4 regions of the Providencia sp. PROV208 genome follow, and region 1 is predicted to be linked to each of the others. Evidence: predicted binding sites of a transcription regulator. Region 1 holds the regulator's gene; each other region holds the start of a gene.

Region 1 (3,208 bases):
CCTGAACAAAAAAGCATCTCCCCCTCGTTGGGTGATGCTTTTTTCTTAAAAGTGCTTTTTTTTTAATCTATTAGATGAATTAGCTGGGTATGCACCTATGGTACTAGGGATTCAGCTAGGGTATCATTGCGCGCTGAAATACTGGCACACCCCTTCCGTTAGCAATAGTAGATATGGCAAAAGAACAAACTGATCGCACGACACTGGATTTGTTCGCAGAAGAACGCAGGCCTGGGCGACCAAAAACTAGCCCGTTGTCGCGGGATGAACAATTAAGAATTAACAAACGAAATCAGCTCAAACGGGATAAAGTCAAAGGACTGCGTCGAGTTGAGCTGAAATTAAATGAAGACGCTGTCGCAGTCTTAAACCAATTAGCTGAAGAGAAAAATATAAGCCGAAGTGAGCTAATTGAAGAAATTTTGATGGCTCAACTTGAGCAGGTTAGTGAGACAATTGACCACTAGCTGTGTCTGAATGAATCACACAAATTTGACAGACTAACACCGTTTTTTTCGCCAAAATAAGGCGCAAATTTTACCTATTTTCGTTCTATTTTTAATTCTAGTAGAATCAATAAGTTAAACTCGCTGCTAGAAAAACAAGAGGTTAATCAATTTATGGCAGTTATAGGCATTTTCTTCGGAAGTGACACAGGTAACACAGAAAATATTGCCAAAATGATCCAAGAAAGATTAGGCAAAGATGTTGCAGAAGTTCACGATATTGCTAAGTGCAGCAAAGAAGATATCGAAGCATTTGATATCCTACTTCTCGGCATCCCGACGTGGTATTACGGTGAAGCTCAATGTGATTGGGATGATTTTTTCCCAACATTAGAAGAAATTGATTTTGACGGTAAACTTGTCGCGCTGTTTGGTTGTGGAGACCAAGAAGACTACGCAGAATATTTCTGTGATGCGATGGGTACCATCCGTGACATCATTGAGCCCCGCGGCGCAGTCATTGTGGGACACTGGCCAACAGAAGGCTACCACTTTGAAGCCTCTAAAGGTATGGCTGATGATACTCACTTTATCGGTCTTGCTATCGATGAAGATCGTCAACCAGAGCTTACCGAAGAGCGTGTTAATGCTTGGGTTAAACAGATCTCTGAAGAGATGTCGCTGGCTGAAATCCTTGGCTAATAATGACATTGATTGTCAATTAAAAGCGAGCACTGTTAGATATGATGGCTCATTCGTCCACCATATTAAGGGACTCGCTTTTAAGCTCGAATCAAAATAATGAGACAATGCATGGTTTCTATTTTTATTTTCCATGCCTATAATTGTAAATCAGTTTAGAAGACAACTGGATTTTTGTTAAAAACGTCTCATTATTGTTAAATTTATGATTTAAAATACAGGACAAGCCCGCATGACAGACAATAATAAAGCATTGAAAAATGCAGGACTCAAAGTCACTCTTCCAAGATTGAAGATTTTGGAAGTACTTCAGGAGCCTGAGTGCCATCACGTCAGTGCGGAAGATCTCTACAAGAAGCTGATTGATATTGGTGAAGAAATCGGATTAGCAACTGTCTATCGCGTATTAAACCAATTTGATGATGCTGGTATTGTGACACGTCACAATTTCGAAGGTGGAAAATCCGTATTTGAATTAACTCAGCAACATCACCATGACCACCTAATTTGTTTAGATTGTGGCAAGGTTATCGAATTTACAGACGAATCAATCGAAAAACGCCAGCATGATATCGCTGCACGTCACGGTATTAAACTGTCTAACCACAGTTTATATCTGTATGGTCACTGCGCTGAAGGTAATTGTCGCGAAAATACTGAAGCACACGAAGCAAAATAATCACATTATCAATCGCTTCTTTCTTTTAAAGGAAGCGATTTAATTAAGACGTGATTTAATGCTGAGAATACCCACTTAATGTTCATTGTGGGTATTTTTATTTAACCCATCTTAACATCTCCCTATTTCCATTCTATATCTGAAAAATAACGACTATTTTTTAAAAACTCATGCCTTTATTTCTTCAGATAAAACTAAAATCATCCTCTATTCTTTAATTTGTTATGTGTTATTTTAATTTATACTGATGCTTAAATTTATGTGTAAGAGATTAAAAGATGAAAAAAGCCTATCTGTTTTTGAACATAAGTTTTTTCTTCTGGTTTCTTACTTTGATAGCGTGGTTTTTTAGATATACCGTTGTGGCATCTCTTGCCTTTATATCTTCAATCATTTGTTTGGTTCTATACTTCAATTTCAAAAAGGTTAGTCACATGTTCAATAAAAAACAAAACAAACCAGAGCCCACTCCCACTATCAATAAAGAAGAAATCATTCAACAGATCGCTGAGGAAAAAATGCAAGTATCATCACCGACGGTCAGTGAAGAAAAAACCAATACTATCATTGCCAAAGATGTCGTATTTGAAGGCAATGTGACCTCCAATGAGCAAGTGCATATTTATGGTACTGTGATTGGTAATATTACTGGCAAAAATAACACCGTAAAAATTATGCAAAATGGGCATGTTACCGGCAATATTACGAGTAATGAATTGTGGGTAAACGGTAAAGTTGAAGGGGAATGTATTTCGGAAACCATCAGCATTGATACCAATGGCGAAATTTATGGGACTATCCGCTATTCGAATTTATCCATCAAAAAAGGCGGAATATTTTCTGGGCTTGCTGAAGTTAAATCTGCCACACAATCGACAGGAAACGTAACTGCATTTAAAGAAAAAAATAAGCAAGAAAAATCCGATCCTCAAACGCCCGAAGTCGGTGCTTTATAATTAATTTTGTTAAATATATGATACATAAATACTCGATAATAAACTTTATTACCTATCTTATAGGAATTTATTATCGAGTTATTTTGATTATTTAAATGTGATTATCAATCAAGAAACACATTCTAGATGTAGTTATAAAAACATAATCAAGGCGACATTTCTGCCGCCTATTCTTAGAGAATTAATATTGCTCAAACATTTCTTGAATCTTTTTCGGATCTTTTGTTTGAGTCAGTGCTAATTGTAATAATACGCGTGATTTTTGTGGATTTAGTCTTTCGGAAGCCACAAAGCCATATTCATTGTCATTCACTTCAGCATTACGTGTTGTATAGCCTGTTGGAACTCGGCTAGAACGCACAACAACCACATCTTCTTTTGCCGCATTCGCGAGTGCATCAAAAATGGTCTTATACATATTGCCG
Region 2 (3,208 bases), on a different contig from region 1:
TGTTCGGCTGATTGACAAATTGGGTTATAAGCCTGTCTTATTGCCGTTTTCACCGAATGGCAAAGCGCAGCATATTAAAGGTTTTTTAAGTCGCTTTGCAAAAACCGCACGTAAAACATCGGAGTTTTTAAATCGGGTTGCTAAGCTGAAATTACCTATGGTCGGGGTCGATCCTGCGCTGGTACTATGTTATCGCGATGAATATCATGAAATATTGGGCGAGCAGCAGTGCCAATTTACGGTGATGCTAGCTCATGAATGGCTAATTTCATTACCGGCGCAAACAGAGACGAGTGGAGCGGATGAGCAGCCTTGGTATTTCTTTGGTCACTGTACAGAATCCACCGCATTGCCTAATAGTGCTAATCAGTGGGCGGCATTATTTACGCGTTATGGACGCAAGCTCATCAATGTTAGCGTGGGTTGTTGCGGTATGGCGGGTACTTATGGTCATGAAGTTGCGAACCTCGAAAACTCAAAAGGTATTTATAATTTGTCGTGGAAACCTGCGATAGAAAAATTACCCTTAGAGCGTTGTTTAAGCTCGGGATATTCCTGCCGTAGCCAAGTAAAACGAATGGAAAAAACGGCAATTAAACACCCAATTCAAGCCTTACTGGAGATTGTTTCATGATTTGGAAGCGTCAATTTAACTTACAACAAATGGCAGCAATGGCTGAAGGCTGTATGTTAGGCCACTTGGGGATTGAAATCACTGGCTTTGGTGATGATTACCTTGAAGGGACGATGCCGGTAGATCACCGTACTAAGCAACCCTTTGGGTTATTACACGGTGGAGCATCCGTGGTATTAGCGGAATCTTTAGGTTCCATTGCCGGTTATCTTTGCAGTGAAGGTGAGCAGCGAGTGGTTGGTTTGGAAATTAATGCTAACCATGTTCGTGCCGCTCGGGAAGGTATAGTGAGAGGTGTCTGCAAACCGATTCATTTAGGACGTCGTCAGCAGGTGTGGAATATCGAAATTTTTAACGAGAAAGGGCAGCTGTGTTGTACTTCTCGTTTAACCACCGCGATTTTGTTTGAATAATCAGCAATTTCGCCTGATAGATACCCTCAGTTTATTTGAGGGTATCATCCATTTATTTGTCTTTCATATCAAAACTTTATAACCTATCTGAATTATTTATTTTTACTCAATTAATTTCGTCCTATATCAAATATTACTTTATTAATTTGTGTCATTTTTATGTACTCAATAATACATAATAAATATCATCATAATCTAAAATTATTGCTTAATAATTAATTGGTTAGACTTTATCTTGTGTGGAAATGGCATCAATAATGTCCTCTCATCGCTATAACCTCTTAAAACAAGTGGTTGAAGTCATATGCGTTATCATTACCATGTCATATAGAGAAAAAATATCTGATAACAGGCTGAAAAACCATAAGAAAAGTGAGGTCAATATGACTGATGGTGTAGAAACATTTTCACTCGATGAAAATTCATGGCAGGGCGTCAGCCTAACCCCGAATGCCGCTAAACAGATTAATAAATTGGTTCTTCAAACACCGAATAGCAAGGGACTGTCGCTTGGCGTCAAACAGTCAGGATGTGCGGGTTTTGGATATGTCTTCGAGATGATTGAAAATCCAACCGATGACCACTTGCTGTTTGAACTCGATGGTGCACACCTATATGTACCAAAACAAGCTATGCCATTTATTGATGGCACCGTAGTGGATTATGTCCAAGAAGGGCTTAACCATATTTTTAAATTTAATAACCCGAAAGCTCAGCATGCCTGTGGGTGTGGTGAAAGCTTCGGCGTTTAACTTGTGAAGCTAGATTATGTCTCAGAGCAATGTAGAAGTTGGCGAAGATGTTCAAAGCTGGCTTGATGAAAAACGTTATAAAGAAGGCTTTTTTACCCAAGTTGCCACCGATGAGATGGCTAAAGGGCTCAATGAAGATGTCGTTCGCGCCATTTCAGCTAAACGTAATGAACCTGAATGGATGTTGCAGTTCCGTCTAGATGCATTCAATCATTGGAAAGGAATGGAAGAGCCGCATTGGCTCAAAGCACATTATCCAAACTTAGATTATCAAGATTATAGTTATTATTCAGCACCTTCCTGTGGGTCGTGTGATGATACCTGCGGTTCACAATCAGGGGCGACGCAATCAACGGGTACGGCTGAAGAGGCAAATTACCTGACGAGCGAAGTTGAAGATGCCTTCAACCAACTCGGTGTCCCTGTTCGTGAAGGAAGCAAAGTCGCCGTGGATGCGATATTTGACTCTGTTTCTGTATCAACAACCTACCGCGGTGATTTGGCCAAACACGGGATTATTTTTTGCTCGTTCAGTGAAGCTATTCAAGAATACCCAGAACTCGTCCAAAAATATTTAGGTAGCGTAGTCTCGAGCCATGATAATTTCTTTGCCGCACTGAATGCCGCAGTGGCATCAGATGGAACGTTTGTTTATATCCCGAAAGGGGTTCGCTGCCCGATGGAATTATCAACGTACTTCCGTATTAATGCAGCAAAAACAGGGCAATTTGAGCGTACCATCTTAATCGCAGATGAAGGCAGCTATGTGAGCTATATCGAAGGCTGTTCAGCGCCTGTGCGCGATAGCTATCAGTTACATGCAGCCGTAGTCGAAGTGATTATCCAAAAAGATGCTGAAGTCAAATATTCGACGGTGCAGAACTGGTTCTCTGGTGGCGATAGCGAAACTGGGGGGATCCTCAATTTCGTGACTAAGCGAGCCCTGTGCGAAGGTGAAAATTCCAAAATGTCGTGGACCCAATCCGAAACAGGCTCTGCGATTACATGGAAATATCCGAGTGTGATCTTAAAAGGGGATAACTCGGTAGGCGAATTTTTCTCTGTCGCGCTGACCAACGGTAATCAGCAAGCGGATACAGGGACCAAGATGATCCATATTGGTAAAAATACTCGCTCAACCATTATCTCGAAGGGAATTTCGGCTGGTAAAAGCCAAAATAGCTATCGTGGTCTAGTCAAAATTCTTCCTAGCGCCCATAACGCTCGTAACTTTACCCAGTGTGATTCGATGCTCATAGGTACTCAATGTGGAGCGCATACCTTCCCGTATGTGGAAGTGAAGAACAATACGGCACAATTGGAGCATGAAGCGACAACCTCCCGTATTGGGGAAGACCAGCTATTTTATTGCTTGCAACGTGGGATCAGCGAAGATGATGCTATCTCAA
Region 3 (3,208 bases), on a different contig from region 1:
TGACATCATCGATACCTGGAAGGGTTAATACTATGAGTAGACAGAAAGCTGCAACAAAAGCACGTCGTGAAATGAAACGTACATCACGCAAAGACCGTTCAGGGAGGTATGATATGAATAACGTCACCTCCTTTGCCGAATTTACAGGCATTGAGCCGATAGGTATGGCGAAAGAACGCCGCGATGAAACTCCGATAACACCACGTAATGAAGCCCAGAAGCTCTATATTAGTTCGATCAGACATAAACAGTTAATTTTCGCTAACGGTGAGGCGGGATGCGGTAAAACTTACATCAGTACGGCGTTAGCAGCGGATGCCTTGATTAATAAGGAAATCAGTAAAATTATTGTGACTAGACCTGTGCTACAAGCGGAGGAAGATCTTGGTTTCTTACCGGGGGATATGTCTGAAAAATTTGCGCCATATTTCCGACCTGTTTATGACGTTCTCATGAAGCGATTAGGCGCTTCGTTCTTACAGTATTGTTTACGACCTGAAATTGCGAAAGTTGAAATTGCACCATTCGCTTACATGCGAGGTCGCACATTTGAAAATGCCATTGTCATCCTCGATGAAGCACAAAACGTCACTGTCACTCAAATGAAGATGTTTTTAACACGTTTGGGTGAAAATGTGACGGTCATTGTTAATGGTGACGTTACTCAGTGCGACCTACCAAGTGGGGTACAGTCGGGGTTAGGTGATGCATTGCAGCGTTTTAGTAGTGATGAAATGGTGTCAATGGTGAACTTTACGATTGATGATTGCGTGAGATCGCAACTGTGTCATAAAGCTTTGCTAGCTTATAATGATTAACTAAAAATATTTATGTGTGGAACTGCCCCGTTTTTCGGGGCAGTTTTATGTTTAATCGTCAGGATTATCCATAACTGCATGGCGTTCATGATGATAACCTTCTTCATCATAGCCATATCGCCAGTAAGGGATTGCGTAGATATCATCGCGATTAACTCCTTTTTCACGGCGAACAAAACGGCGTAATTCACGAATAATTTGGTCTTCGCCTGCAATCCAGAACCCTGTATTCTCTGTTGGAATATCCCACGACTTAAATGTATTAATCAGGTCAGTGGTTTGACTGACATCGCCACAAATCCAATCAATCTCTATGCCAGCCGGCTTGGTTAACTCTCGAATATCGTCTTGGTGGTCGAGACGCAAAACGACGCGACCTGTTGCTGTTGCAGGCATTTTTTCCAGTAATGCAGTAATTGCAGGTAAAGAACTTGAATCCCCAGCCATAAAGTAGTGAGCACGGATAGGTAAAAGTGGATCTGGACCACCAGGGTTGGTGATCCCCAACCAATAACCCGGTTTTGCATCACGGGCGAACAGATACGCAGGTCCTGTTACGCCTTCATGCATAGCGAATTCAATGTCAATTTCGTTGAGTTCGGGACGGATCGCGCGAACGGTATAAGTCCGTACAAAAGGGCGCGGCTTATCTTCGGGCCAACTGCGTCCTTTTTCGGTTAAAACGGGAAGCGCAGGTTGGCTTTGGTGGTCAGGGGCAATAAAGATCTTGATATGACCACCTTCACACTTTGTCGGGTAATTTGCTAGCTTTTCACCCGTAAACGTAATGCTACGAATAGACGGGCTAATATCGACGATAGATTTTACTTGAATGAGCTGTGGGGGGGCAGGACGGTAGATATTTTTTTCAACAGTTTGTTCACTAGCCACGAACCGTCTCCTTTCTTAATGATAATATTATTATATGTTAATTATTATCATTATCATATCATGAATGTTTATTAGAAGACTAATCAAAGATACAGAATTCTTGAATGTAAAAATGAATATGCCGCAGCATTGAATACTGCGGCATCGGTGTTTATTTCACTTTCATTCCCGCGGCGGTCATTAACAATCTAAATAAGGATGAAAATGCAAAGAGCGCCAATACACTTCCTAACCAAATTGCTGCCATCCAACCGAGCTTTTTCCACCAAGGAGAATTAACTGAAGTATCAGTGATAGCCTTGATCTGGGGTAATTTTTCCTCTGAAGACATAGTAACTCCAATAGGTGTAAACCAAAATGACAGGGATGATGAATAGGGCACCAACCAGCATAAAGCCGAGGCTTTCTGATGGACCTGCTGCATCACGGAATGTAATTGCTGGTGGGATCAGGCTTGGCCAAATACTGATGCCTAAACCCGTAAACCCTAAGAAAATCAGCATTAATGCGGCTAAAAAAGGCACACTATCATAGCGTTGGCGCTTGGCGCTTTTTAAAATTAGCCACACACAGCCGAGCACTAATAATGGAACGGGTAAAAAGAAAAACAGGTTAGGTAAGCTAAACCAGCGTTCATAGATAGCGTCATTTAACATCGGTGTCCATACACTGAGCACCCCTACAACCGTTAACATGGCGAGTGTTAATACGGGTAGCACGCGGTACATAGTTTTGCGCAGGTGTCCTTCAGTTTTCATGATTAACCAGCCGCATGCCAGTAGGGCGTAGGCAATCACTAAACCGAAGCCGCAGAACAGTGGGAATGGTGCGAACCAATCAAAATATCCTCCCATATAGACGCGATTTTCAACATGGAAACCTTGAATGAAAGCACCAATGACAACCCCTTGTGAGAATGTGGTGAGAATTGAGCCCCAAATAAAGGCATGATCCCAACGCCGACGATGGGATTCATCTGCACGAAAGCGAAACTCAAAGGCGACGCCACGGAAAATCAACGCAAATAACATAAAGGTCAGTGGAATAGACAAGGCGTCTAAAACAATGGCATAAGCGAGAGGAAATGCACCAAATAACGCTGCACCACCGAGGACTAACCATGTTTCATTACCATCCCAAACTGGGGCAACACTGTTCATCATTAAATCGCGGTCTTGGCTCTCTTTCAGAGCGGGGTACAGAATTCCAATTCCTAAATCAAAGCCATCCATCACGATATACATCAACATGCTAAAGACAATGATGACAAACCAAATCAGTGGTAAATCAATGCCCATGAGTTGCCTCCTCGGAAATACCTTTACGAATTAATTTCATCATGTACATGTAGCCAATGCCAAATACGCTGCCATACACCACAAAGAAGGCGAGCAAGCTAATACTCATGTGCATTTCTCCATGAGCACTCACGGCATCCGCTGTGCGTTGTAACCCGTAAACGACCCAAGGTTGACGCCCGATTTCAGTGGTAAACCAAC
Region 4 (3,208 bases), on a different contig from region 1:
TTATGAATAAACCACCTTCTTCTATTATTATAGAAACGTGCTGTTTCATCTTGTTTTTATTGGCGAAAAGTGTGAGTAAGTCTTCAGTTTATCGTTTGTTCGTTGCGCCATTGGATTATTGGAGTTATATTAATTGCGTAATCTCAGGGCGGGGTGAAAGTCCCCACCGGCGGTAACATGCATCGCGCATGAAGCCCGCGAGCGCTTTGTTATCTTTGGCATTATTGTCATGGATAGTAAAGGTCAGCAGATCCAGTGTGAATCTGGAGCCGACGGTTATAGTCCGGATGGGAGAGAATCACTGTATCTGCATGTTTGTATCTTTTAGGTACAACACTGTTCTACATATTGAATAGCTAAACGGCTAGTAGGTCGTGGTGTTTATTCATTTCTCGTACTCCTAAGACTGCCCTGGTTCTGGTAACTCAAATATTGTTAATTAAAGAAGGTTTTTACCATGAATCAGACGCTACTTTCCGAATTCGGTAATCCAACCGAGCGTGTTGAAAATGCAATCGAAGCTCTGCGCCAAGGCAAAGGCATTTTAGTTCTCGACGATGAAGATCGTGAGAATGAAGGTGACTTAGTGTTTGCAGCAGAAACCATGACCGCCGAGCAAATGGCAATGACAATTCGCTATAGCAGCGGCATTGTGTGCCTATGCATTACGGAAGAACGCCGTAAGCAGCTTGATATTCCGATGATGGTGGAAAAAAACACCAGCCAAAACCAAACGGGTTTTACGGTCACAATTGAAGCTGCGAAAGGTGTCACAACCGGCGTTTCTGCGGCAGACCGTATCACGACTATCAAAGCGGCGATTGCGGATAATGCAGTGCCTGCGGATATTAACCGCCCTGGTCACGTATTCCCATTACGTGGTCGTGAAGGTGGTGTATTAACACGTCGTGGTCATACAGAAGCCTCGATTGATTTAGCCACATTAGCCGGTTTCAAACCTGCTGGAGTACTGTGTGAGCTGACCAATGATGATGGCACAATGGCGCGTGCGCCAGATGTGGTGAAGTTTGCTCGTGAACACAACATGACAGTTGTCACCATTGAGGACTTAGCTAGCTATCGTCTTCAGTTGGAAAAAAAAGCGAGTTAATTCGCTAAGTTTTTAAAACGCTTTGCCTATAGAGTCATCGGCCACAAAGTTGCACACCTTTGTGGCCTCTTCAAATTTTTTGATGATCATTCTCATAATTCCCCCACTGTGTTTTTTATAAAAAAGGGTATGCTGATACTCATTATCCTTTTTGTGGAATTGAGGTCATCATGTCGACAAATAACCAACACTTAACCCATCGAATGCCCGCGGTATTTATCGGTCATGGTAGCCCGATGAACGCGATTAACCATAATTCGTACACTGAAGCATGGGAAAAACTGGGTAAAACTTTGCCTAGACCGCGTGCGATTTTGGTGATCTCAGCACACTGGTATACCCGTGGAACGGCGATCACGGCGATGGTTAAACCGAAAACGATCCATGATTTTGGTGGTTTCCCTGAAGCTTTATACCAAATAGAGTACCCGGCACCAGGCTCTCCTGAGCTGGCTAAACAGGTGGCTGAATTACTGTCTCCAGAGCCAATTCATCAAGATAAAGAGGAGTGGGGACTTGATCACGGCACATGGGAAATTTTAGTCCGTATGTATCCTCAAGCTGATATTCCCGTCGTGCAACTGAGTATTGATGGCACTAAGCCTGCATCGTGGCACTATGAGCTAGGTAAAAAATTAGCAGTCTTGCGAGAGCAGGGGGTTTTGATTATGGGGAGTGGTAACGTTGTCCATAATTTACGTGCAATGGATTGGCAGAATTCACATGCAGAACCTTACCCTTGGGCAATTTCGTTTGAGCAATTTGTTTATGCAAATCTGCGAAGTCATGAGCAGCCGCACCCGCTGACAACAGGGTTAGAGCGTGAAGATGGTCAGTTATCAAATCCATCACCGGAACATTTTTTACCTATATTACCTATCTTAGGTACATGGGATGGTGAAGAAGTGATTAGCACGCCTGTTGAAGGAATTGTTTCGGCATCATTGAGTATGTTATCAGTACAAATCGGTTAATGAGTCGAATGGCGAAAGAAGAAAGCGGCACGAAATATTTCGTCGCCGCTTTTTGTTTATTTGATGCTGTTTTACCAAGCTAATAGTGAATTAGTCGAGGATGATGTGCGGATAGAAACGGGATAAGTCTTGAGTAATCAATTCCTTATCTTCGCGGATACAGATCCCCGCAGGCTGGTCGTTAACTAACCAGCTTCCCACTAATGTATAGCTGCCTTCAAATTTTGGCAGTGGATGGAACTGCTGGATAATCATTCCTTCTTCACCGTAAGGACCATCTGCTGACGCAATTTCTTTGCCATTTTCGATGACACGGATATTGGCACCTTCGCGAGAGAATAATGGTTTAATTACATAGCTCTCAAGTTCCGGTTTGTTACCATCGGCAAAATAGGCCGGCAGCAAATTTGGATGATTAGGGAACATTTCCCATAACATTGGCAACAGGGCTTTGTTGGAAACAATACTTTTCCAAGCCGGCTCTAACCAACGAACACCAGCATCTTGCAGTTTGGTGGAGAAAATTTCTCTGAGCATAAATTCCCATGGATACAGTTTGAACAGGTTACTAATGACCTGATCTTGTGTATCGGTGAATTCGCCTTTCTCGCCTAATCCGATTTCATCAATATATAGAAATTCGGTAGCCACACCCGCTTCGTTCGCGCAATCTTGCAAATATTGTACGGTGCCACGATCTTCCTCAGTATCTTGGCAGCATGCCATATGCAATAAACGGAAACCGTATTGATCTTTGAGCTCAGTAAAACGTTCAATGAGCTGTTCTTGGATGCTATTAAATTGGTCAGCATTTTCAGGCAGTTTGCCCGCTTCAATTTGATCTTCGAGCCAAATCCATTGGAAAAAAGCAGATTCATACAGTGATGTTGGTGTATCTGCGTTGTTCTCTAATAGCTTCGGTGGATTGACGCCATCGTAAGCTAAGTCAAGACGGGAATATAATGATGGCTGTTCGCTTTTCCATGAACTGCGTACAAATTCCCAGCAATGCTTAGGAATTTGGAAACGAGCGAGTAATTCATCACTTTCGACGACACGCTCAACAACCTTAAGGCACATTTGGTGAATTTCAGCAGTTGCCTCTTCAATTTCTTCAACTTGG

The links. Region 1 encodes Fur, which represses iron uptake genes when iron is present. Its sites were predicted from a motif close to ATAATAATGAGAACNACTATCAA; they were not measured.
Region 2: sufA (Fe-S cluster assembly scaffold SufA) is a predicted target of Fur. The motif match lies at 1,347-1,369, and genes of this name have one in related genera.
Region 3: PR766_RS06025 (siderophore-interacting protein) is a predicted target of Fur. The motif match lies at 1,744-1,766, and genes of this name have one in related genera.
Region 4: ygiD (4,5-DOPA dioxygenase extradiol) is a predicted target of Fur. The motif match lies at 1,191-1,213, and genes of this name have one in related genera.

What each region holds. Positions count from the first base shown of each region.
Region 1 is NZ_JAMPNS010000010.1:151,782-154,989, reverse strand. Features, by position in the region: gene ybfE (LexA regulated protein) at 174-467, shown strand; gene fldA (flavodoxin FldA) at 621-1,148, shown strand; gene fur (ferric iron uptake transcriptional regulator) at 1,381-1,827, shown strand; gene PR766_RS08550 (bactofilin family protein) at 2,262-2,783, shown strand; gene ansB (L-asparaginase 2) at 2,965-3,208, opposite strand, start outside.
Region 2 is NZ_JAMPNS010000007.1:51,990-55,197, reverse strand. Features, by position in the region: gene ydiJ (D-2-hydroxyglutarate dehydrogenase YdiJ) at 1-634, shown strand, start outside; gene menI (1,4-dihydroxy-2-naphthoyl-CoA hydrolase) at 631-1,047, shown strand; gene sufA (Fe-S cluster assembly scaffold SufA) at 1,431-1,799, shown strand; gene sufB (Fe-S cluster assembly protein SufB) at 1,816-3,208, shown strand, end outside.
Region 3 is NZ_JAMPNS010000006.1:244,972-248,179, reverse strand. Features, by position in the region: gene phoH (phosphate starvation-inducible protein PhoH) at 33-818, shown strand; gene PR766_RS06025 (siderophore-interacting protein) at 870-1,709, opposite strand; gene PR766_RS06020 (DUF2474 domain-containing protein) at 1,861-2,040, opposite strand; gene cydB (cytochrome d ubiquinol oxidase subunit II) at 1,997-3,007, opposite strand; gene PR766_RS06010 (cytochrome ubiquinol oxidase subunit I) at 2,997-3,208, opposite strand, start outside.
Region 4 is NZ_JAMPNS010000008.1:103,462-106,669, reverse strand. Features, by position in the region: FMN riboswitch at 136-303, shown strand; gene ribB (3,4-dihydroxy-2-butanone-4-phosphate synthase) at 458-1,111, shown strand; gene ygiD (4,5-DOPA dioxygenase extradiol) at 1,282-2,085, shown strand; gene PR766_RS06910 (glutathionylspermidine synthase family protein) at 2,176-3,208, opposite strand, start outside.